Regions from separate parts of the Serratia sp. Res13-Sevr-LER1-36-b genome, predicted to be linked through region 2. Evidence: riboswitches for the same ligand, from Rfam matches in the RefSeq annotation. Region 2 holds a riboswitch; the other holds the start of a gene.
The links. A riboswitch is a leader RNA that binds a small molecule or an ion and turns the genes downstream of it on or off. The one in region 2 is predicted to bind manganese.
Positions count from the first base shown of each region.

Region 1: it holds a riboswitch for manganese, as region 2 does, so the genes downstream of both, IMQ33_RS05365 (sodium:calcium antiporter) here and mntP (manganese efflux pump MntP) in region 2, are expected to answer to the same signal.

Region 1 is NZ_JADACK010000005.1:927,699-938,333, reverse strand. It holds gene IMQ33_RS05380 (DUF5682 family protein) at 1-2,366, shown strand, start outside; gene IMQ33_RS05375 (VWA domain-containing protein) at 2,366-3,490, shown strand; gene IMQ33_RS05370 (SWIM zinc finger family protein) at 3,487-5,541, shown strand; yybP-ykoY riboswitch at 5,575-5,671, shown strand; gene IMQ33_RS05365 (sodium:calcium antiporter) at 5,834-6,850, shown strand; gene IMQ33_RS05360 (efflux RND transporter periplasmic adaptor subunit) at 7,042-8,208, shown strand; gene IMQ33_RS05355 (efflux RND transporter permease subunit) at 8,205-10,635, shown strand, end outside.
Region 2 is NZ_JADACK010000017.1:6,561-17,195, forward strand. It holds gene IMQ33_RS09995 (DUF2627 domain-containing protein) at 1-30, shown strand, start outside; gene cspE (transcription antiterminator/RNA stability regulator CspE) at 72-281, shown strand; gene IMQ33_RS10005 (polyphenol oxidase family protein) at 347-1,060, opposite strand; gene rlmA (23S rRNA (guanine(745)-N(1))-methyltransferase) at 1,206-2,072, shown strand; gene mntP (manganese efflux pump MntP) at 2,168-2,734, opposite strand; yybP-ykoY riboswitch at 2,747-2,925, opposite strand; gene IMQ33_RS10020 (DUF986 family protein) at 3,145-3,603, opposite strand; gene IMQ33_RS10025 (PTS mannose transporter subunit IID) at 3,659-4,501, opposite strand; gene IMQ33_RS10030 (PTS mannose/fructose/sorbose transporter subunit IIC) at 4,517-5,317, opposite strand; gene manX (PTS mannose transporter subunit IIAB) at 5,373-6,344, opposite strand; gene IMQ33_RS10040 (TerC family protein) at 6,931-8,478, shown strand; gene IMQ33_RS10045 (EAL domain-containing protein) at 8,975-10,576, opposite strand.

The sequences.
Region 1 (10,635 bases), on a different contig from region 2:
TCATCGGTATCCGCCACCACAGCCCGGCCTGTGCCCGGCTGGTAGCGGCGAGAATTAACACGCTAAAACCGCGCTACGTGCTGATAGAAGGGCCGATGGACTTCAACTCCCGGCTTGATGAGCTGTTTTTGCCCCATCAGCTACCGCTGGCTATCTATAGCTATGGCGTGCCACAACAGCCTGGACAGGGCGTGCGCAGAGGTTCCTGGTCACCGTTTGCCGAGCATTCTCCTGAGTGGCAGGCGCTGCAGCAGGCACGAGCTATCAAGGCGGAAATACGCTTTATGGATCTGCCGGCCTGGCATGCTGCGTTTGCCGATATTGCCAACCGCTACGCCGATTTGGCCGATGCCGAACAGCAGCAACGGGCCGAGGATTTTGAACAAGCATTGAGCCTGGAACTGGGTATTCAGGGGCGCGATGCGCTTTGGGATCGGTTATTTGAAGATCGGTGCGATGTGCAGGAGCTGGAACAACGCCTAAGCCTCTATTTCGAACGGTTACGCGGAGAGGTTCCCGGCTCGCAAGGCAATCAGGCTCGTGAAGCCATGATGGCCCGCTGGATCCGCTGGGCTATGGATCAACAGGACGGGGCCGTGTTAGTGGTGTGTGGCGGCTATCACGCCCCCGCTTTGATGAAGCTGTGGCAAAACCTCCCCAGTGAAGAGCATGAGCCTGAGCTGCCCGCTTTAAGCCAATGCTTTGACGATTGGCAAGGCGACGCGCAATACATCACTGGCTCTTATTTGGTGCCCTACAGCTATAAACGGCTGGATGCTTTCACCGGCTATGCGTCCGGTATGCCGTCACCGGCGTTCCAGCAGTGGGTGTGGGAATTTGGCCTGGAGCAGGCGGGGCTATACGCTTTCCAGCGCATACTTGAACGGCTGCGCAAGCTTAACCTACCGGCGTCTACCGCCGATATGGGCGCGGTGTATTTACGGGTTCAGGCACTTGCGCGGCTGCGGGGCCACCAGTTGCCGTTACGCAATGACTGGCTGGATGCCATGGCCGGTTCGCTGGTGAAAGAGGCGATGGATGTCCCGCTGCCGTGGACCTATCGCGGTCCTTTACGGCCAGGAACCGACCCCATTCTGGTGCAGATGATGGCGGTTTTAGCCGGGGAGTCGCACGGTAAACTTGCGGCCAATACGCCACGTCCGCCGCTGTTGATTTCGCTGGAACTCGAATTGGCGCGGTTGGCGATTTCGATCCCCTCGGAGGTCAAACTCGACCTGCTTAAACCTGAAGATCGCCAGCGCAGCAGAGCCTTGCATCAGTTAGCGATATTGGCGATCCCTGGCATTCATTGCCTGAAGGGGGTTGGGCAGGCCATGTCGGGCGAAATGAGCGAACACTGGCAGCTTCGAGCGCCGCTTGAGCAGGTTGCAGCGCTGATTGAAGCAGCCTCCTACGGCGCTACGCTGGCCGATGCTGCACTGGCCAAGCTGGAAGAGGCCCTGCTGGATCTGCACGGTAGCCAGGGGATGGTGGTAGCGCTGGTTAAATTACTGAATCAGGCGGCATTGGCCGGGCTGGCGGATTTCAGCAGCCGGGTAGTAGAACAGCTTACTGTGGCGGTGAGCCAGGAAGGGAACTTTGAAGACCTGGGCCTGGCGCTGGAAGCCGCCCACACGCTCTATCGCCACGGTGAAAGCGTAGGTATGCAAGGATCAGCGATCTTGTTGTCGGTGATCCAGATAACTTTCGACCGCGCGCTATGGCTATGTGAAAGCTATGGCAGCGTGAACCCCGCCGACAGCCATCGGCACATTGTGGCATTTCAGGCGATCCGCTTGGTGACGCGGGATCTGCTCGCGCTGCCTGATGCCGACCGCAATACGTTATTTCCCGCGCTGGAAGCCGATCGCGCGCTCACCGTTTGGCAAAGAAAAGCCGCGTCTACCGATGCCGATCCGCTTAGCCGTGGTGCGGCATTGGGCGCATTACTCAGCCTGAATGACACCCAGCCTGATACCGCTTCGCCGATCGCACAGCCGTTAGCGCTGCTGGCCACCCTGGCAGCCAATAAAATGGGCGATGCGCTCAGCGGATTGATTGCGTTGGCGCGCCACCAGTTGACCCAGGATTTAACCTTTGTTGACGGCCTGAACCAGTTGGTTACCGCACTGGATGACGAAGACTTCCTGCTGGCCTTGCCGGCGATGCGCGGTGCATTTGCCTGGCTGCCACCCAGGGAGCGCGGTGAGTTTGCCCGCCAGATACTGGATCTCCATCAGGCGAGTCATCTACCGGTATCGTCGTTAAATCGCGAAATTACTGCCGCAACGCCGCAGGAGATTGCGGCTATGCAACAGGCCGAAAAGCGGGCACTGGAAATCCTTGGCCAATGGGGGCTGGCGTAATGGCAAATCAATTAACTCCAGAATTACAGCGCTGGCGCTTGCTGTTAGGCGAAGCCGCCGAGGCCTCGTTGGGTGAATTAGACGCTCACTATCGCTCCGTCGATAGCGCACTTGAATGGCTGTATGGGCGGGATCCGGAGCGTTTGGCTCGCGGTGAGCGCGGAGCCAGCCTGGGTAAATCCAACCTGACCACGCCTGAGTGGATTAATGAAATTCATCAGCTGTTCCCGAAAGAGGTGATTGAACGGCTGGAAGTGGACGCGGTTGAGCGCTACGGCATTGACGATGTGGTCACCAATCTTGACGTGCTGGAACGTATTGAACCCTCGGAAGCGTTACTGAAAGCGGTGTTACACACCAAACACTTGATGAACCCGCAGGTATTGGCCGCCGCACGCCGATTGGTGGCGGAAGTGGTTCGGCGGATCATGGAACGCCTGGCACGTGACGTGCGCCAGTCATTTTGCGGCAGCCGTGACCGCCGCCGCCCCTCGCAGGTCAAGGTGGCGCGCAACTTTGATTTTAAACGCACCGTTGGCAATAACCTGCACCGCTGGAGCCCACAGCACGGCAAGCTGTTTATCGAAAACCCGGCGTTTATGAGCCGGGTTAAACGCCATAGCGAACGTTGGGACATCATCCTGCTGGTAGACCAGAGTGGCTCGATGGTGGATTCGGTGATCCATGCCGCAGTGATGGCGGCCTGCCTGTGGAATTTACCAGGCATGCAAACCCGGCTGGTCGCCTTTGATACCGCGGTGGTGGATTTGACCGCAGACGTCAGCGATCCGGTTGAACTGCTGATGAAGGTACAGCTAGGTGGCGGCACCGATATCGCCAAGGCGGTGGGCTATGCCCAGTCCTGCATCACCAATCCCCAGCGCACGATCGTGGTAGTGCTGAGTGATTTCTTCGAGGGCGGCAGCGAAAGCGAACTGGTTCGGCGGGTGCGTACCTGCATTCAGGCCGGAGCCAAAGTGTTGGGGCTGGCAGCGTTAGATCACCAGGCCAACCCACAATACGATCGTGACATGGCTAACCGGCTGGTCGCGGTCGGCGCACAAATTGGCGCCATGACGCCCGGCGAACTGGCGGCCTGGCTGGCTGAAAAGGTACTAGGATGACTCAACGTTCAGATTTACTCGAACTCACGCCGGAAGCCCTGATGGCGTTAAGTAACGCGGGTTTCGTTAAGCGCGCACAGAAAGAGGTCGCCGAAGGAAAACTGCCTGAACTGACAGAGCGTAACGATGGCTGTATTGATGCCAAGTTCAGCGACGGTAACCAAGTCACTTTTCCGCCAGGCAAAACCTTGCGGGATGCGGCCTGTAGCTGCCCGGCCAGCAGCATGTGCCGCCATCGGGTCACGCTGGTCCTGGCCTATCAGGCGTTACATGCCACTGGGGTGCCCCCAGAAGCTGACGATGCTCAGCCGCAAGAACCTGCACCGGCTTGGTCCCCGGCCAGATTTAGTGAACAGCTTGGCGATGTCCCGCTCTCGGTTATTAGCCGGGCTAAAAAGCTGATCCAGAGCAGCGTAGTGGTGCAATTGAGCAAAGGCAGCGGGGCGCAAGCCACTCCGTCAGCGCGTTTACCGATGTGTGACGTGCGATTTTTCTCCCGCAGCAGCCTGGCTCATGCACGCTGTGACTGTATTCAGGAGGCGATTTGCGAACATATTGTGATGGCGGTCTGGGGTTTTGAGCAGGCCGAACTCAGCCAGCCAGACTTTGAGCAGTTAACGCTGCAAATCAGTTTGCCTGACGGCGAACAGGCGCAGGTAAACGCCTTATTCGACCAATCAGAAGCCGTCTTATTACAAACGTCGTTGGATAAATTGCTGCTCAAGCTGTGGTCAGACGGCAGCAGCCAGCCTGAGACGGCCATCAACCCCCTGATGGCAGAAGTGAGTCGCCATGCCCAGCAGCTTCAGTGGCGCTGGATTAGCGAAAGCCTGGCGGATATTCAGCAAGGGATGGCCGATCAACATAATCGTTCAAGCCGCTATCATCCGGTCGAATTCTTGCAGCGCATCAGCGGGCTTTCCGCCCGGTTGGTCGCGGCCAGGTGCATGGACCAACAGGCGCAGCAGCAGACCTTACCACGCCTTCCGGCGGCTGAAATTCTTGGCCTGGGCGTCAAAGGTGAGATCCAGCTGGAACATCTGAAACTGGTTTCACTCGGCGCGCGTTATTGGGCCGACGAGCAGCAGGAAGGGGTGGATCTGATCTACACCGACCCGGACTCCCAAGCGCTGATGGTGATCGAACGCCAGTGGCCTAGAAAGAGCGATCCACAAGGCGTGGCGACGCCGATAGGCAGCCGCAGGATTGCCGGCCACCCGGTAAAAAAACTGGCGGCCTGCCAGGTGATCACCAATGCCGCCAAGCGCCGGGCAAACGGAGCGTTGGACATTGCCAGCGGTAAGCAATATACCAGCGTATTGCCGCTCTCTGCCCGTGCGTGGGAGCTGCTGGGGGAACCGCTCAGGCAGCCTGATGCGGCAGCGCTGAAGCGTCATCTCCAGCAGGCATTGCCGGATTTTGTACGCCCCAGACAGCCGATCGAGCAACTGCATATCTTACCGGTTAGCGAGGTGCTCGACTGGTGCTGGGACCCGGCCTTACAGTGCTTGCAGCTTGAACTCTTAAGCGGAGAGGCGGGTGATGATAATTTGGTGACAGTGTCACTAAATTACGATAGTGCCGCCCCTCAGGCTATCGAGGTATTGGCCAGGGCAATGCTCACGCTAGCAACTCCGCCACGGTTGATTTCAGGCAGGGTGAAGATCGCGTCAGGCAAACTGATTATCGAGCCGTTGGCCGTCGCCAGTGACACCCAGATATTCTCGCTGTGTGCCGATGAGGCTGAGCCTTTCCCGATGGAGCGCCAGGCCGATCTGCAACAGCGCTCAGGCATGCAGCAAGCGTTGGCAGACACCGAAACGTTGCTGGCTCAGTGGTTACAGCAGGGGATCCGGCATCAAGGAGGGCGCGGGATTGAGCGGGTGGAAATGTTAGCCGAAGCGCTAAATGGCTATGGCCTGGTGCAGCTGTATGCATGGTTAAACGAGTTACCCGAGCGTATTCGCTCCAATAACCACACGCAATTAGTCCAGCGGTTGATGACGATTTATCAAACGCTGCGCCTGGTGAAAGACCGGCAGAGTAATTGACTTTGACAGCGCCATGACAGTTCGACTAAGCTTGCCCCACTCATTTGGGGAGTAGCCTTCCTTCATCATGAAGGAGGATGTGTCAACATACTCAGCAACTTGCTGTGGCACATCCGTCGATCAGATTGGCGAGACCATAGGGGTAATATTTCTTTTGGATTGGACGAGGAATATTACACCATGGTTTGCTACGTCCAGTCGGTATTTCCATAATGACCCTTTTTTCTGCTTTAATTTCACATAACCTCAGCAAAAAAACCGCCCAAAAGCCTGGCGAATTGAGGGCTAAAGGATGACGCTGTCATTTTTCCAGCTCGCGATATCTTTAATCATCATATTGATTGCCTCTGAAATTTTCACCAATGCTCTGGAACACCTTGGCGAAAGGTTGAAGATCTCTGAAGGGGTAACCGGTTCGCTTTTTGCCGCCATTGGCACCGCCTTACCTGAAACCATGGTGCCCATTTTGGCCCTGGTTGCCGGCACGTCGGCCGCTAATGTTAATGAAGAGATTGGCGTGGGGGCAATATTGGGCGTGCCGCTGATGTTGTCTACGCTGTCGGTCTTTTTGATGGCGCTGGCCGTGGTTAGACGGCGGGGCATTAACGGGTCAATCACCCCAGAGCCCACGGGGTTTATACGGGATACGCATTTCTTCCTGCTGGCTTTTGTGTTAGCCGCAATTGCCTTGTTCATTCCTGTGGAGATGAAAATAGCCAGAATGGGCGTCAGCGTGTTGTTGGTCTTGCTTTATGTCACCTATATTGTAAAAACCTTACACGCTTCGAAAAAATTAGTGGCTGAAGGCAATGGAACAGCGGCAGATAACGTCATGTTCTTATCCCGAGTGGGATTGCCCACCACGCTATTTACCATCATCCTGCAAACCTTAATGGGTTTGGGCGTATTGGTAGCAGGGGCTTTAGGTTTTATAGACGGTGTTGCCGCAGTATCGGAAAAGCTTGGCATTTCGGTGTTGTTGCTGTCATTGATTATCATTCCTATAGCTACCGAATTGCCAGAGAAGGTGAACAGCATTCTGTGGATACGCAAAGGAAAGGATACTCTGGCATTAGGCAATATTACCGGCGCAATGGTTTTTCAAGGCACGATATTACCCGCCATCGGTATATTGTTGACGCCATGGCAACCCCGGCATGAAGTGTTGATCGGGGTGTTTATTACGCTTTCATCGGCATTTTGGCTGTGGATCAATGCCAGAAACAAAAAGCTGAAAGTGTGGATGTTATTTATTAATGGGGCTTTTTATTTCGCTTATATTATCGCCTCAATCTCATTTAGCGGCTAAAACAATAGAATAATTAACCCTCCTCAAATACGACTGCAGCGGCCATTGGAGCCGCTGCAGTCAGCGTGACTGTGCTCCAACTTGGTCGCTCATTGCCTGCCGTAAAAAATACTTGACCTTCCAAACGTGACAAGCCGGATAAAGGCAGCCTGCCAAACCTACTGTCGACAATTGTCGCGAAAGGTATACCGATGCAAGTCAAAGCTATAACCCTGCTCACTGCGGCGATAAGCGCCGCGTTCATTATCTCCGGATGCAAGGAGGCGGTGCCTTCCGGCGCAGCTGCCAAACCGCCTGGCGTTCCGGTGGCCGAAGTCGTCGTGCGCCCGATAACGCCTTTTGTGGAATTCACCGGATCGCTTACCGCGGTCAAGCGGGTTGAACTTCGCCCACGGGTCTCGGGCTATCTCCAGGAGGTCACCGTCCCCGAGGGGCGCTTGGTTAATCAAGGAGACCCGCTGTTTCTCATTGATCCTCGGGAGTTCGTAGCCGCAGTGAACGTTGCCAAAGCACGCCTACGCGAGGCTGAAGCGGCATCGCTACTCGCCAAGGCGGAATATACACGAGCCGAGAAACTGTTCGCGCAAAAGGTCGTCGCGCGAGCATTTCTTGATACCGCCACCGCGGCAGTGAACGCAGGCAAAGCCAAGGTGGATGCCGCCAAAGCCGCGCTGGATGCTGCGCAACTGGATTTGAGTTTCACCCGCGTCACCGCCCCCATCAGCGGACGTGTCGGCCAAACCCTGGTCACTGAAGGTAACTATGTTGCCAGCGGTGTGACTCCGTTGACGACCATCGTCTCGATCAATCCGCTGCATGTCTATTTTGATGTCGACGAACGCACTTATTTACGTTCGCTAGCCGCTGACAGAACCAATAAAACCTCAGAGGCGGTCAAGGTAACCAAAGTCATGGTGGCGCTGATCGCCGACAAGACCTACTCGCGGCCCGGCCGTGTCGATTTCCTCGCCAACTCTGCCGATCGCAGTACGGGAACGGTGCGGGTACGTGCGGTGGTGGACAATCCTGATGGGCAATTAACCCCCGGTCTGTTCGCCAAAGTCAAATTGGAGACCGGCGCACCGCAGCCCAAGGTGCTGGTTTCTGACCTGTCGATTGGCACCGACCAGGGCAGCCGCTATGTGCTGGTCGTTGGCAAAGACGATACAACAGAATACCGGCCGGTCGAACTTGGCTCGATAGCCGATGGAATGCGGGTGATCGAACAAGGTCTGCAAGCGGGCGAGCGCATCGTCGTCAAGGGATTGGTTCGACCAGGGATGCAGATTACGCCACAGTCCGCGACGATTGACGGTACGCCTATTGCGCTGCCGCAAACCTCAGGAGGCGCGCAATGAGCTTTCCACGTTTCTTCATCGATCGGCCGATCTTTGCCATCGTGCTCTCGGTGCTGATGGTGTTGGCTGGCACCGTTGCCTTCTTCCAATTACCGCTCAGTGAGTATCCGGCCGTGACGCCGCCAACCGTGCAGGTAACCGCCTCTTATCCGGGCGCCAACCCCAAGGTGATCGCTGAAACGGTGGCCGCGCCGCTCGAACAGGCAATTACCGGGGTAGAGGGCATGTTGTACATGTCGTCGCAGTCGGCCACCGATGGCCGGATGATCCTGACCGTAACTTTCGCCCAGGGAACCAATGCCGATATGGCGCAGGTTCAGGTCCAAAACCGGGTCGCCCGTGCGTTACCGCGTTTGCCTGAAGAAGTACAACGCCAGGGGGTGGTTACACAGAAAACCTCGCCAGACATTCTGATGGTGGTGCACCTGCTATCGCCAGATAAGCGTTACGATCCGTTGTATATCTCCAATTTCGCCTATCTGCAGGTGCGCGACGAGCTGTCCCGTATTCCGGGGATCAGCGACGTGCTGGTTTGGGGAGCGGGTGAATACAGCATGCGGCTGTGGCTCGATCCAAACCTGATCGCAGCACGGGGGCTGACGGCTGGCGACGTGATAGCCGCGGTACGTGAGCAGAACGTACAGGTGGCGGCGGGTTCGGTCGGCCAAGCTCCTAACTCTACCGCCGCCTTCCAGGTGACGGTGAACACCCTCGGGCGGTTGACCGATGAAGAACAGTTCGGCGATATCATCATTCGCACCGGTATTGATGGCCAGGTGACACGCCTACGGGATGTCGCCCGCATCGAGATGGGTGCAGATGCCTACGCTTTGCGCAGCCTGCTTGACGGTGAGCCTGCCGTGGCGCTGCAAATCATTCAAAGCCCGGGAGCCAACGCGCTGGACGTTTCGCAGGCAGTGCGGGCCACCATGCAGCGGCTTGAAGGCAACTTTCCGGCCGGGCTCAGTTCACGCATCGCCTATGATCCGACGGTGTTTGTTCGGGCTTCACTGGAATCGGTAGCTACCACGCTGTTGGAGGCCATCTTCCTGGTGGTGATCGTGGTGGTGCTGTTCCTGCGCAACTGGCGGGCTTCGCTGATCCCGCTGATGGCCGTGCCGGTATCACTTATCGGTACCTTCGCCGTAATGCATCTGATGGGGTTCTCGCTCAACACCTTGTCGCTGTTTGGTTTGGTGCTATCGATTGGTATCGTAGTCGACGATGCGATCGTGGTGGTGGAAAACGTCGAGCGGCATATCGAAAATGGTGAAGATCCCCCGCAAGCCGCCAGGAAGGCGATGGACGAGGTCACCGGGCCAATTATCGCCATCACCTCGGTACTCGCCGCGGTGTTTATCCCTACCGCCTTCCTCAGCGGTTTACAAGGCGAGTTTTATCAACAGTTTGCGCTCACTATTGCCATCTCGACCATTCTGTCGGCGGTGAATTCGCTCACGCTCAGCCCGGCGCTTGCCGGTCTCCTGTTGCGGCCACGTAAGGTGGGGATCACTCATGATCCTCGCAGCCTGCGTGGTCGTGTCGAACGGAGGTTTGAGCGGTTGGCCAAGCCTTTCCAACGCGCACCGGACGCCTATGGCAACACGGTCCGCAAGGTTGTGCGGGTCAGCGGCCTGGCTCTGGTGGTTTACGCTGGGCTGCTTGCGCTGACCTTCTTCGGCTTCAAGGCCGTACCGCCGGGCTTTGTCCCCATGCAGGATAAGTATTATCTGGTTGGCATTGCCCAGCTTCCCAACTCCGCATCACTGGATCGCACCGAGGCCGTCGTTAAGCAGATGTCGAAGATCGCACTGGCGGAACCCGGTGTTGAAAGCGTTGTGGCATTCCCGGGGCTTTCAATCAACGGTTTTGTTAACGTGCCAAATGCCGCCGTGATGTTCGTGATGCTTGACCCATTCAAAGATCGCACCACGGACGACCTCAGCGCGATGGCAATCGCCGGGCGTTTACAGGCCAAATTCGCCAGCATCCCCGACGGTTTCCTTGGCGTATTTCCGCCACCACCGGTGCCAGGACTGGGTGCAACCGGTGGTTTCAAAATGCAGGTTGAAGATCGCGGTGGTGCCGGGCTGGATGCGCTGGTTCAGCAAACTCAGCTCCTGATGCAGAAAGCCAGCGGAACGGGGCAGGTGGCCGGGCTGCTCACCAGCCTTGACGTCAATGCACCGCAGCTCGACGTCAGTATCGACCGCACCCAGGCGATGAGCCAAGGCGTTCGTCTGGCGGACGTTTTTGAGGCACTCCAGGTGTATCTCGGCTCGCTGTATGTCAACGACTTCAACCGCTTCGGCCGCACCTACAAAGTCACGGCTCAGGCCGATGCAGATCACCGCATGCAAGCTGAAGCCATTGGTCGGCTGCAAGTGCGCAATGCGGCCGGGGAAATGCTGCCGCTGTCAGCGTTTG
Region 2 (10,635 bases):
AGCAGTAACGACTCTAGTTTGTCTATGTAACGCCTACGGGCGGTTTAAACAATCCAAAGGAAATACTCAAGATGGCAAAGATCAAAGGTCAAGTTAAGTGGTTCAACGAGTCTAAAGGTTTCGGTTTCATCACCCCGGCTGACGGCAGCAAAGACGTGTTCGTACACTTCTCTGCAATCCAGGGTAACGGCTTCAAAACCCTGGCTGAAGGCCAGAACGTTGAGTTCGAAATCCAAGATGGCCAGAAAGGCCCATCTGCAGTAAACGTTACTGCAATCTAATCAGCGTCAGCTGAACAAAAAACCCGCCTTAGTGCGGGTTTTTTCGTTTCTGGCGTCGGTGAATGTCACCCGGTAATGATGATGCCGGAATACTGATTACGGCCTTTAATCCCCGGATGGCTGGGATCTAGTGCACGGCGATGGCTGTTGCGGCGATAGCTGGTGTATTTAAAGCGCTGGGGCTGCCGTGGGTCGCTGTTGAGCGTGCAGATGGTGCAAGTGCCTGCGTGATCGACCGCGGCGAATCCCAAGGCTTTGAGCTTGTTTACGGCGATGGCGGCCAGATCCAGATGGCGGTGGGTCGGGCTGATCAGCTCTGCTGGCAAGGGCAGTGCCTGCCGAAACTGTTCGACCAGCTCCTGATTAACCTGATAGCAGCAAGCGCCCGCAGCGGGGCCGATGGAGGCCACCCAGTTGGCGGTATCGTCATCCTGGCCGATGTGTTTGGCCATCTGCTCCAGAATGCCATCCAGCAGGCCGCGCCAGCCCGCATGTACCGCAGCAATGGCGCTACCGTCTTTACGGCTGAAAATGACCGGCAGGCAGTCTGCGGTTAATACGCTGATCAGGATCCCTGGCTCACGGGTAAAGAAGCCATCGGCTTCACCGCATTGCTGGCCTGCCTGATGGATATCGACTATGCGAATACCGTGTACCTGTTTTTTCTCAGGCAGCGTATTGCGAAAGGGCTGTAACGGCGTTGGCAGAAGGGCACCTTTATTGCCAAAGCCATGAGCGATGCCAGGAACGCCGCTGAGCAGCGGGGAATAGTCGGTCATAGAACGTCTTTGCCTGTGGCTGAGAGGAGATATCCAGTGTAGCCAGCTTTTGGATTACTTGGCTAGTGGCAGATGGGCATCCGCCTTGCATCGTACACCAGCCTTCTTTAGACTACCCGCGCCATCTCTCTCTGGGATCTCATCCATGTCTTATCAGTGCCCCCTGTGCTTCCAACCGCTTGATTTCGCAAACCAACAGTGGCGTTGCGAAAATAACCATCAATTCGACCGTGCCAAAGAAGGGTACGTCAACTTAATGCCGGTGCAACACAAGCGTTCTAAACAGCCGGGTGACAGTGCCGAGATGATGCAGGCCCGCCGCGCATTTCTTGACGGCGGCTACTACCAGCCGTTGCAACAGCGAGTGGCCGAACTGTTAGCCAGCACCTTGCCTATTGAACCACAGGCACTGCTGGATATTGGCTGTGGTGAAGGCTATTACACGGCCGCCGTGGCTGCACGCTTGTCTCAGGAGCGGACCGTAGCGGTGTATGGCCTGGATGTCGCCAAGGTGGCGATTCGCTCGGCAGCCAAACGCTACCCGACGGTCTCTTTCTGCGTGGCTTCCAGTCATCGTCTACCGTTTGCCGACGCGTCGCTCGATGCTGTGTTACGTATCTATGCACCCTGTAAAGCCGAGGAATTGGCGCGAGTAGTCAAGCCGGGTGGGGTGGTTGTGACGGTGTCACCGGGGCCGCGTCACCTTTATCAGCTAAAACAGCAGGTTTATCAGGAGGTTCAATTGCATGCGGAGCATGATGAGCAGCTTGAGGGCTTCAGCTGTGATTTGGCCGAGTCATTGGCTTATCCGATGGCGCTGCCGGGTGACCAGGCTGCCAATCTGTTGCAGATGACGCCGTTTGCCTGGCGCGCTTCGCCGGAGGTGCAACAAGGTTTGCTCGACATGGCGACCTTTGCCTGTGAGACGGATTTCGCTATCCGCTTATACCGCCGAGTCGCCCCTCACTCCACCCCTCTCCCACAGGGCGAGGGAGTTGGTACGGAGCTGTAGTCAGTTACGGACGCTGATTTGCAACTGATGATGTGGTGTCAATCGGTTCCCTCTCCTTGGGGAGAGGGTGAGGGAGTATGCTTCGTCGCCAGAGATTAAGCCAAGTAGCCCAAGTGCTCCAGCAGGATATTAAAGCCAATTCCGATCAGCACCACGCCGCCAAGAATTTCTGCGCGCTTGCCCAGCAGCGGGCCGATAAACCGGCCAACCATCATCCCCAGCGTAGCCATGATCATGGTTGCCATACCTATCGCCATCGCGGTATGCAGGATATTAACCTGCAGGAATGCCAGACCTACGCCGATTGCCATCGCATCCAGACTGGTGGCAATGGCCGTAGCAACCAGCACCCAGAAGCCATGACGATTGACTTTCTCTTCTTCCGGCTTGTTTTTCACCCCTTCAACGATCATGCGCGCGCCAAGGATAAACAGCAGGCTAAAGGCAACCCAGTGGTCCCATTCCATGATGTATTGGCTGGCAAACAGACCGATGCCCCAGCCGATCAGCGGGGTAATGGCTTCAATGATGCCAAAGATCAGACCGGTACGGATAGCTTCGCGAAAACGCGGTTGATGCAGAGTGGCACCTTTGCCGATCGACGCGGCAAACGCGTCCATAGACATGCCAAAAGCCAGGATAAGAGTTGCGGAAAGGTTCATTGAAATAGTCTCGGCCGGGTGGCTCCATATACACGTAACCCACCCCCAACCATACGACGGAGTTACGTGCCTATGGTCTCGCCAACCTACCTGGCTGCCCGCACCACGTTTCGCTGACGAAACGAGTATGTTGATACGGGCGTTTCTGGTTATGACTCCCCAGAAACCGGCTACTCCCCAATGACGGCGCAACCATACCATAATATTTTTGCTGCGGACAACGTTTAATTTCACCGGGGTATTGGGTGAAATTGAGAATTATTTTCATTCACGGGTTTGTTGAGAGTAATAATGGTGATAGTTGCATCAATGGTGTGGAAATAATAAGCAGAAAAAACACCAGCCATGCTGATTAATTACCCGAAAAAAGCACTGTTAATTAATCAGGATGGGGTGGGGATGTTTTTAACTCATTTATTTTCAAGGAAAAAATGGTAAATTTTCTCCAGGTCATCCAGGTGTGTAACCCGGATTAATAACCGGCGCTGTTCTAAGTCGATAACCAGAATGCCGTCTTCGGATAAATTCATGGCTTTGATACGTCGATAGTCAATAAACGCATTTGCATAGAAGAAGCCCGTGGTTTTAAACAACATCTTGGGCCAGCGGATATAGGATATATATATCGCAATCAAGGCCAGGGAAATTAGCAGGTAGGTGGTTATCGGCGCTCCCTGCTCGACCAGGTTGCGATAGATCAGAATAGCGATCAGACCGACGAAAATCAGGCAGTCCAGACGGTTACCCCGCTTGAGCTGCACCTTTAACAGCGTTTTTCCTTTCAGCAGGTTCATGCCGAACTCGTCATACAGCGCATACGCCAGCATCAGCAGAATAAAAATCAGTATTACGCCATCGGTCAGAGACATCTCACCACTCCATAAATAAAAAAACCGGGGGTTGCCCCCCGGCTATCAATTGCTATTACAGACCTAACAGACCAATCCAATAACCAAAGATACCGATGGCGAAGAAGCCGATGATGATCCACAGCGCGTTGACCTTCCTGCGCAGCAGCCACATACAACCGAAGGTCAGTAGCAGCGGTACCAAGCCAGGCATCAGTTGGTCGAGGATGGTTTGTACCGTGGTCACGTGGGTTTGCCCGGTCTGGTCGGTAATTTTTGACACCACCAGCGGGATATTGACGTGCGTCCACTTGTTAACCAGGGCCCCCATGACAAACAGGCCGAGGATGGACGCCCCTTCCGTCAGTTTTTGCAGGAAACCACCGCCCATATCGCTAACGATATCGACCCCTTTGCGATAGCCGTAGGCGACACCGTAGTAACGAACCAACAGGCGCACCAGGTTAAACATCACGAAGAACAATAGTGGGCCGAGCAGGCTGCCACTCATGGCAATACCCGCACCCAATGCGGCAAATACCGGGCGAACGGTACCCCAGAATATCGGGTCACCTACGCCGGCCAGTGGCCCCATCAGACCTACTTTGATGCCGTTGATGGCCGCATCGTCGATCGGTGCGCCGTTGGCACGCTGTTCTTCCATCGCCATGGTAACGCCAAGGATTGGCGCTGCGACGAACGGTTGCGTATTGAAGAACTCAAGATGGCGTTTGATTGCCTGCTTGCGTTCGTCGTTGTTGTCCGGGTACAGGCGACGGATCACCGGCACCATGGAGAAGCAAAAACCTAGCGCCTGCATACGTTCGAAGTTCCATGAACCCTGGAACAGGTTGGAGCGTACGAATACGCCTCGAATATCGGCAGGTGTCAGTTTCTTTTGAGTCGTTGTATCAACCATTTCTTTCACCTATTCCTAGTCCAATTCGTTATCGAGGTCGTTGGCACCGGCAGGGTTGGCCTGAACCACCTGAGACTTGTTGTATTTAGGGCTGAGCTGGATGTAGAGCACCGCCATCACCACGCCGATCACACCGAGTGCGACCAGGTTAAAGTTGGTGAAGGCTGCGGTAACAAAGCCCAGGTAGAAGAATGGCATCAGATAACCGGCACGCATCATGTTGATGACCATCGCGTAACCGACCACCACGATCATGCCACCGGCGATGTTCAGACCGCCTGTGACCACTTCCGGAATCGAGTTAAGCAGGGCGTGGACTCCCGCTGTGCCGACAGAGACCGCAACGATCACCGCAGGAATCGCGACACGCATTGCCTGTACCAACAGGGCCGCGATGTGGATCACGGTAATGCCGTTCAGGTTACCCCGTTCTGCCGCTTTGTCCGCCGCATGCTGGAAGGCCACGGTGATGGTACGCACGATAATGGTCAGTACCTGGCCTGCTGCTGCCAGTGGGATCGCCAGGGCAATACCGGCACCGATGTTTTGTCCACCGGCGATAACCAGAATGGTGGAAATAATCGACGCTAACGCCGCATCGGGTGCAACCGCAGCCCCGATGTTCATCCAACCCAGTGCGATCATCTCCAGCGTACCGCCGATGATGATACCGGTTTTGATGTCACCGAGAACGAAGCCAATCAGCGTACAGGCCACTAACGGGCGGTGGAATTGAAACTCATCCAGGACGGAACCCATCCCGGCGATACAGGCAACGATAAATATCAGTACAATCTGAAGAGTGGTGATCTCCATTGCACTTCTCCTATATGACCAAACAGCTCTGAGTAAAAAATTAACGACGTTGCCGTTAATTGAGTTTGTTAATCAGGTCCATCATTTTTAGCTGACTGTCGGAAGAGACCTTACGGACTTCAAGTTCAATCCCGCGTTCGTTTAACTTCTTAAACGCCTCGATGTCTTTCTCATCGACGGACACTGCGTTATTCACCTGAGTTTTACCCTGGCGGAACGCCATACCACCGATATTCACCGATGTGATATTCACCCCTTCCTCAACCAGACGCCAAACATCGGTTGGGTTGGTGAACAGCAGCATCACGCGCTCACCCGCATATTTCGGGTTGTTCCAGACGCGGATCGCCTTCGCCACGTCAACAACGTGAGCGGTAACGCCTGGAGGAGCAACCTGAGTCAGCAAGGTTTTACGGACGTGGTCGGCGGCCACTTCATCGCTGACTACGATGATGCGGCTGACGTTGGTCTCTTTGGTCCAGCGGGTAGCAACCTGGCCGTGGATCAATCGATCGTCGATACGCGCCAGGCAGATTTTCATATGGTCATTGGGGCCGAGAGGCGCTTGGGGCGCAGCGGCTTTTGGGGCAGGGGCACTTTGTGGCGCGACGGGCTTAACACTCTCTTCCACCGGTTTCTTCAGCGCTTTCACGCCTTCACGGCCGGTTTCCAACGCCAGAGCGACCAGTTCGTCAAAGCTCGGGTTGTCATCACGGGCCATGAATGTTTCCACCAGCATGGGAATGTTAACCCCGGTGATAACCTCATAGTGTGGTTTGTCTACTGCGATGCGGCTGGCCGCGTTAAACGGGCTGCCGCCCCAGGTATCAACCAGAAACAGGACGCCATCGCTGGTATCGAGCTCACTGATTTTCCCATTGTATTTCTCAATTAACGTTTCAGCATTTTCACCGGGAACGAAATCTATGTAGGCGACGTTGGCTTGCTCACCCAATAGCATTTCTGCTGTTTTCAGCAGTTGTTCCGCTGCAGTCCCGTGTGTGCCGATGATAATAGCTATTGCCACTCGCTACCTCCTCGTTGAACTTAAGGCACGGATCGTGTCTTGACTCATCACCATCCTGGCAGTCACTTCCGCGGTTCAGATACGTTGGTGCAAATACATTATGGTAGAAAAAAAGAAACTCACACTTAACATTTATCACGCAGTTTCAAAAACCTGTGGCCGTTAATTCCCGTTAACGCCATTTATTTTAGTGCGTGAAAAAATAAATTTTGTGACATTGCTCTGCTATTAGTGGATCGATTAAGCTGAATAGTTAGTTTGCGGAATTAAACAGCAAAGCTGTTACAAAATGAGACGTAAACTGAACAAAGCCACTTTTCTGGCGAAAAATTTCCTGTTAGAGTGCATTCTTCTTTCATAACCAAGGAGTGAAGGGCCTCAGCCCTCCCTATGGACTGTCACCGAAGTTACTGTTTTACAAGGTTTCATCCGCCACCTGTTGGCGCAACAACGTTCGCTCGGCCTTATGGCTGCTTCCTGTTAGTGCCATCCTGTTTTCTCTCTGTCATCGCCAACGCCACGTCTGCGTTTGCCTCCCTACGTCTGAGCGCCGCTCTGCCAACCTGTCTTTCTTCTGGAGTCTGATATGGAAATATTAATGGACCCCTCGATTTGGGCCGGGTTATTGACCCTGGTGGTCTTGGAAATCGTGCTGGGTATCGACAACCTGGTATTCATCGCCATTCTGGCCGACAAACTACCGCCCAAGCAGCGTGATAAAGCGCGCATTATCGGTCTTTCATTAGCCTTGGTGATGCGTCTTGGGTTGCTGTCGGTGATTTCATGGATGGTGACGCTGACCAAACCGCTGTTCAGCGTGGGGGAATTTGCTTTCTCTGGCCGCGATCTGATCCTGCTGTTTGGTGGGGTATTCCTGTTGTTCAAAGCCACGATGGAGTTGCATGAACGGCTGGAGGGCAGTACCCATCAGGAAGGTGCTAACCGTGGCTACGCCAAATTCTGGGCGGTGGTAGTGCAGATTGTCATCCTTGATGCGGTGTTCTCGCTCGACGCGGTGATCACGGCAGTGGGGATGGTCAACGACCTGCCGGTCATGATGGCAGCGGTAGTGATTGCGATGGCGGTGATGTTGTTGGCCTCGAAACCTTTGACCAACTTCGTGAACGCCCATCCGACCATCGTGGTACTCTGTTTGAGCTTCCTGCTGATGATCGGCCTGAGCCTGATTGCCGAAGGCCTTGGCGTGCACATTCCGAAAGGCTATCTGTATGCGGCGATTGGCTTCTCGATCCTGATCGAGATGTTTAACCAGATTGCACGGCGCAACTTCATCAAGCACGAGTCTCGTCGCCCGATGCGCGAACGCACGGCTGAAGCGATTATGCGCCTGATGGGGCAACAGCGTACCCAGCAGCAGGTGGATGAAGACAGTCTGAGTAAGATGAAAGAAACCTTTGCGCAGGAGGAACGCTACATGATCAGCGGTGTGCTGACGTTGGCTTCCCGTACCTTGCGCAGCGTAATGACGCCTCGCACCGAGATTTCGTGGGTAGATTGCGAACGTTCCCGCGACGAGGTGCGCGAACAGTTGCTGGATACCCCGCATAGCCTGTTCCCGGTTTGCCGCTATGAGCTGGACGAGTTTATCGGCGTGGTGCGTGCCAAGGATTTGCTGGTCGCGTTGGATCAGGGCGTGGATATCGCCGAGTTTGCCGCACGTACTCCACCGATCGTGGTGCCAGAAACCATGGACGTGATCAAGCTGCTGGCGGTATTGCGCCGGGCCAAGGGCCGCCTGGTGATGGTGACCAATGAGTTTGGCGTGGTGCAGGGGCTGGTCACGCCGTTGGACGTGCTGGAAGCGATTGCCGGTGAGTTCCCGGACGAAGATGAAACGCCGGATATTATCGAGGATGGCGACCGCTGGCTGGTGAAAGGCGGTGCGGACCTCCACTCGTTGGAGCAGGCGTTGGACTGTGACGATCTGGTTAGCCCCACCGAGGATTACGCCTCGCTGGCGGGCTTCCTGCTCTCATATTCTGGCCAGATGCCAACGGTGGGAGACGTGGTCGAACTTCACGACCTGCGTTTTGAAATCCTTGAGATCTCGGATTATCGCATCGAGCTGGTCAGTATCACCAAGGTGAAACCGCTGCACGAGCAAGATGAGTAAGTGGTCTTCCCCTCACCCCAACCCTCTCCCACAGGGAGAGGGAGCTGATAGCCCCAGCTCTGTTGGGAGAGAGGAGATAATCTCAGCAACCTCGGCCATTCCTTCATCCAAAGTGAGTCAGCCAAAGCTCATGCTGAATACTGTACTTTCAGGCTAACTCGATCTGTTTCCTCTCCCACAGGGAGAGGGAGCTGATAGCCCCAGCTCTGTTGGGAGAGAGGAGATAATCTCAGCAACCTCGGCCATTCCTTCATCCAAAGTGAGTCAGCCAAAGCTCATGCTGAATACTGTATTTTCAGGCTAACTCGATCTGTTCCCTCTCCCTGTGGGAGAGGGAGCTGATAGCCCCAGTTCTGTTGGGAGAGAGGAGATAATCTCAGCAACCTCGCCATTCCTTCATCCAAAGTGAGTCAGCCAAAGCTCATGTTGAATACTGTACTTTCAGGCTAACTCGATCTGTTTCCTCTCCCTGTGGGAGAGGGTTGGGTGAGGGGGACTAATTCTCTCGCTTTTCTTTTTTTTGCGGCTGTTGATGCAGCACGCGTTGGCGGGTTTCATACTGTTGCAGCCACAGTGGAAACACGTTGATCGGCATCGGCTTGGCAAAATAATACCCCTGCAAGGCATTTACCCCCTGCGAACGTAGATATTCAGCCTGTTCCTCTGTCTCAACTCCTTCGGCCACCAGTTTTAATTTCAGGCGCTGTGCCAACGTAATAATGGTATCGGTCACGGTGGCATTGACCGCGTCGGTACCAATGGCGGCGGTAAAGCCACGATCGATTTTCAACACGTCCGGGCTGAGTTTTTTCAAGTAACTGAGCGAGCTGTGGCCGGTACCGAAGTCGTCTATTGCCAGCATGATGCCCATCTCTTTGAGCGTTTTAATCTGCTCATACTGAATTTCTGACAGGGCGGTTCGCTCCGTCAGTTCCAGCATCAATGAAGGCATCGGATGGGCGGGCAGCCAGATCCTGCGGATGTCATCAATAATGCTGACGGTATTGAAATGCTCTGCTGCGACGTTGATGCTGATATAGAAAGAGGGGCGAGGGGGGAACAGGTTGAGGTTTTCTACCACCGTGGTCATCAGATAACGCGTTAGCGGAATGATCAGGGCGTGCTGTTCGGCCAGCGGGATAAACACGTCAGGCGAAATCCAGCCTTGCCGCTTGTTTTTCCAGCGCATCAAGGTTTCAACGCCGACACAGCGCCCATTATCGCTGTTGATAATCGGCTGGCAATAAACGCGAAATTCGCGATGCGCAATGGCGTGGCCAATATGGTAAGACAGGCTCATGCGGTTGGCGGTGATCAGATAGACCACGTAGGCCGCCAGCAGGCTCAACATCAACGCCAGAGGAATATGGCGCGGTAGTGCGGCCAGCGCCAGAGTACGGGCATCGGGGCCAAACAGGGAGATGGAAAAAGGATACTTGGCTGACTTGGCGGTGTATTGCAGGCCTTCTGTTTTGCCATCGCTCAGGGTAATTTCCTGTTGACCATATTCCAGTCTGTAGGCATCCACGTTCAGGGCTACCCGGTGAGCATAAGGCTCTTGCGGTTCCAGCAGGAAATTGGACAACAGATCGATATTGAAAACGTGCAACACTCCGCTGGTACTTTGATCGGGCAGCGGAGTCCATAGCACCAGCGTTGGCGTTCCTTTTGCTACCGTGATGGAAGGGCGTAGTGCCAGCTGCATGCCGCCTTTGGTCATGGTTGGGAAAAGGGTGGTAAACACATAGTGGCGTTGGCCAAACAGGCTGGAGCAATAAATCGTGCCGTCCTTGACCAGCAGCAACGAGCGCAGCGCCTGATTCTGTGCTGCACGAAAGCGTAACGTCGAAATCACTGAATCGCAGGGTTGTCCGACCAACGACATGGTGCTGAGCGCCTGTTGCTCTGCGGGCAGCAGCAACGCATTGAGTTTGCTGATCACCCGGCTGGCCAGGACGCGCTGGTTCTGCTCGGTATTACGGACTTCCTGATAGTAGCGGGTATACAGCGAAATCAACAAAATAGCCAACCCAACCGCGCCGGCGAGAAGCCAACGGTAATAGCGGTATTTCGATGCGGCAAGTTGGGTCATCAACATCCGGTAAGTCCTTGTTCAGTCAAGCTGCCTGACGCCACTTCCAGGCGTAATTTCAGTAA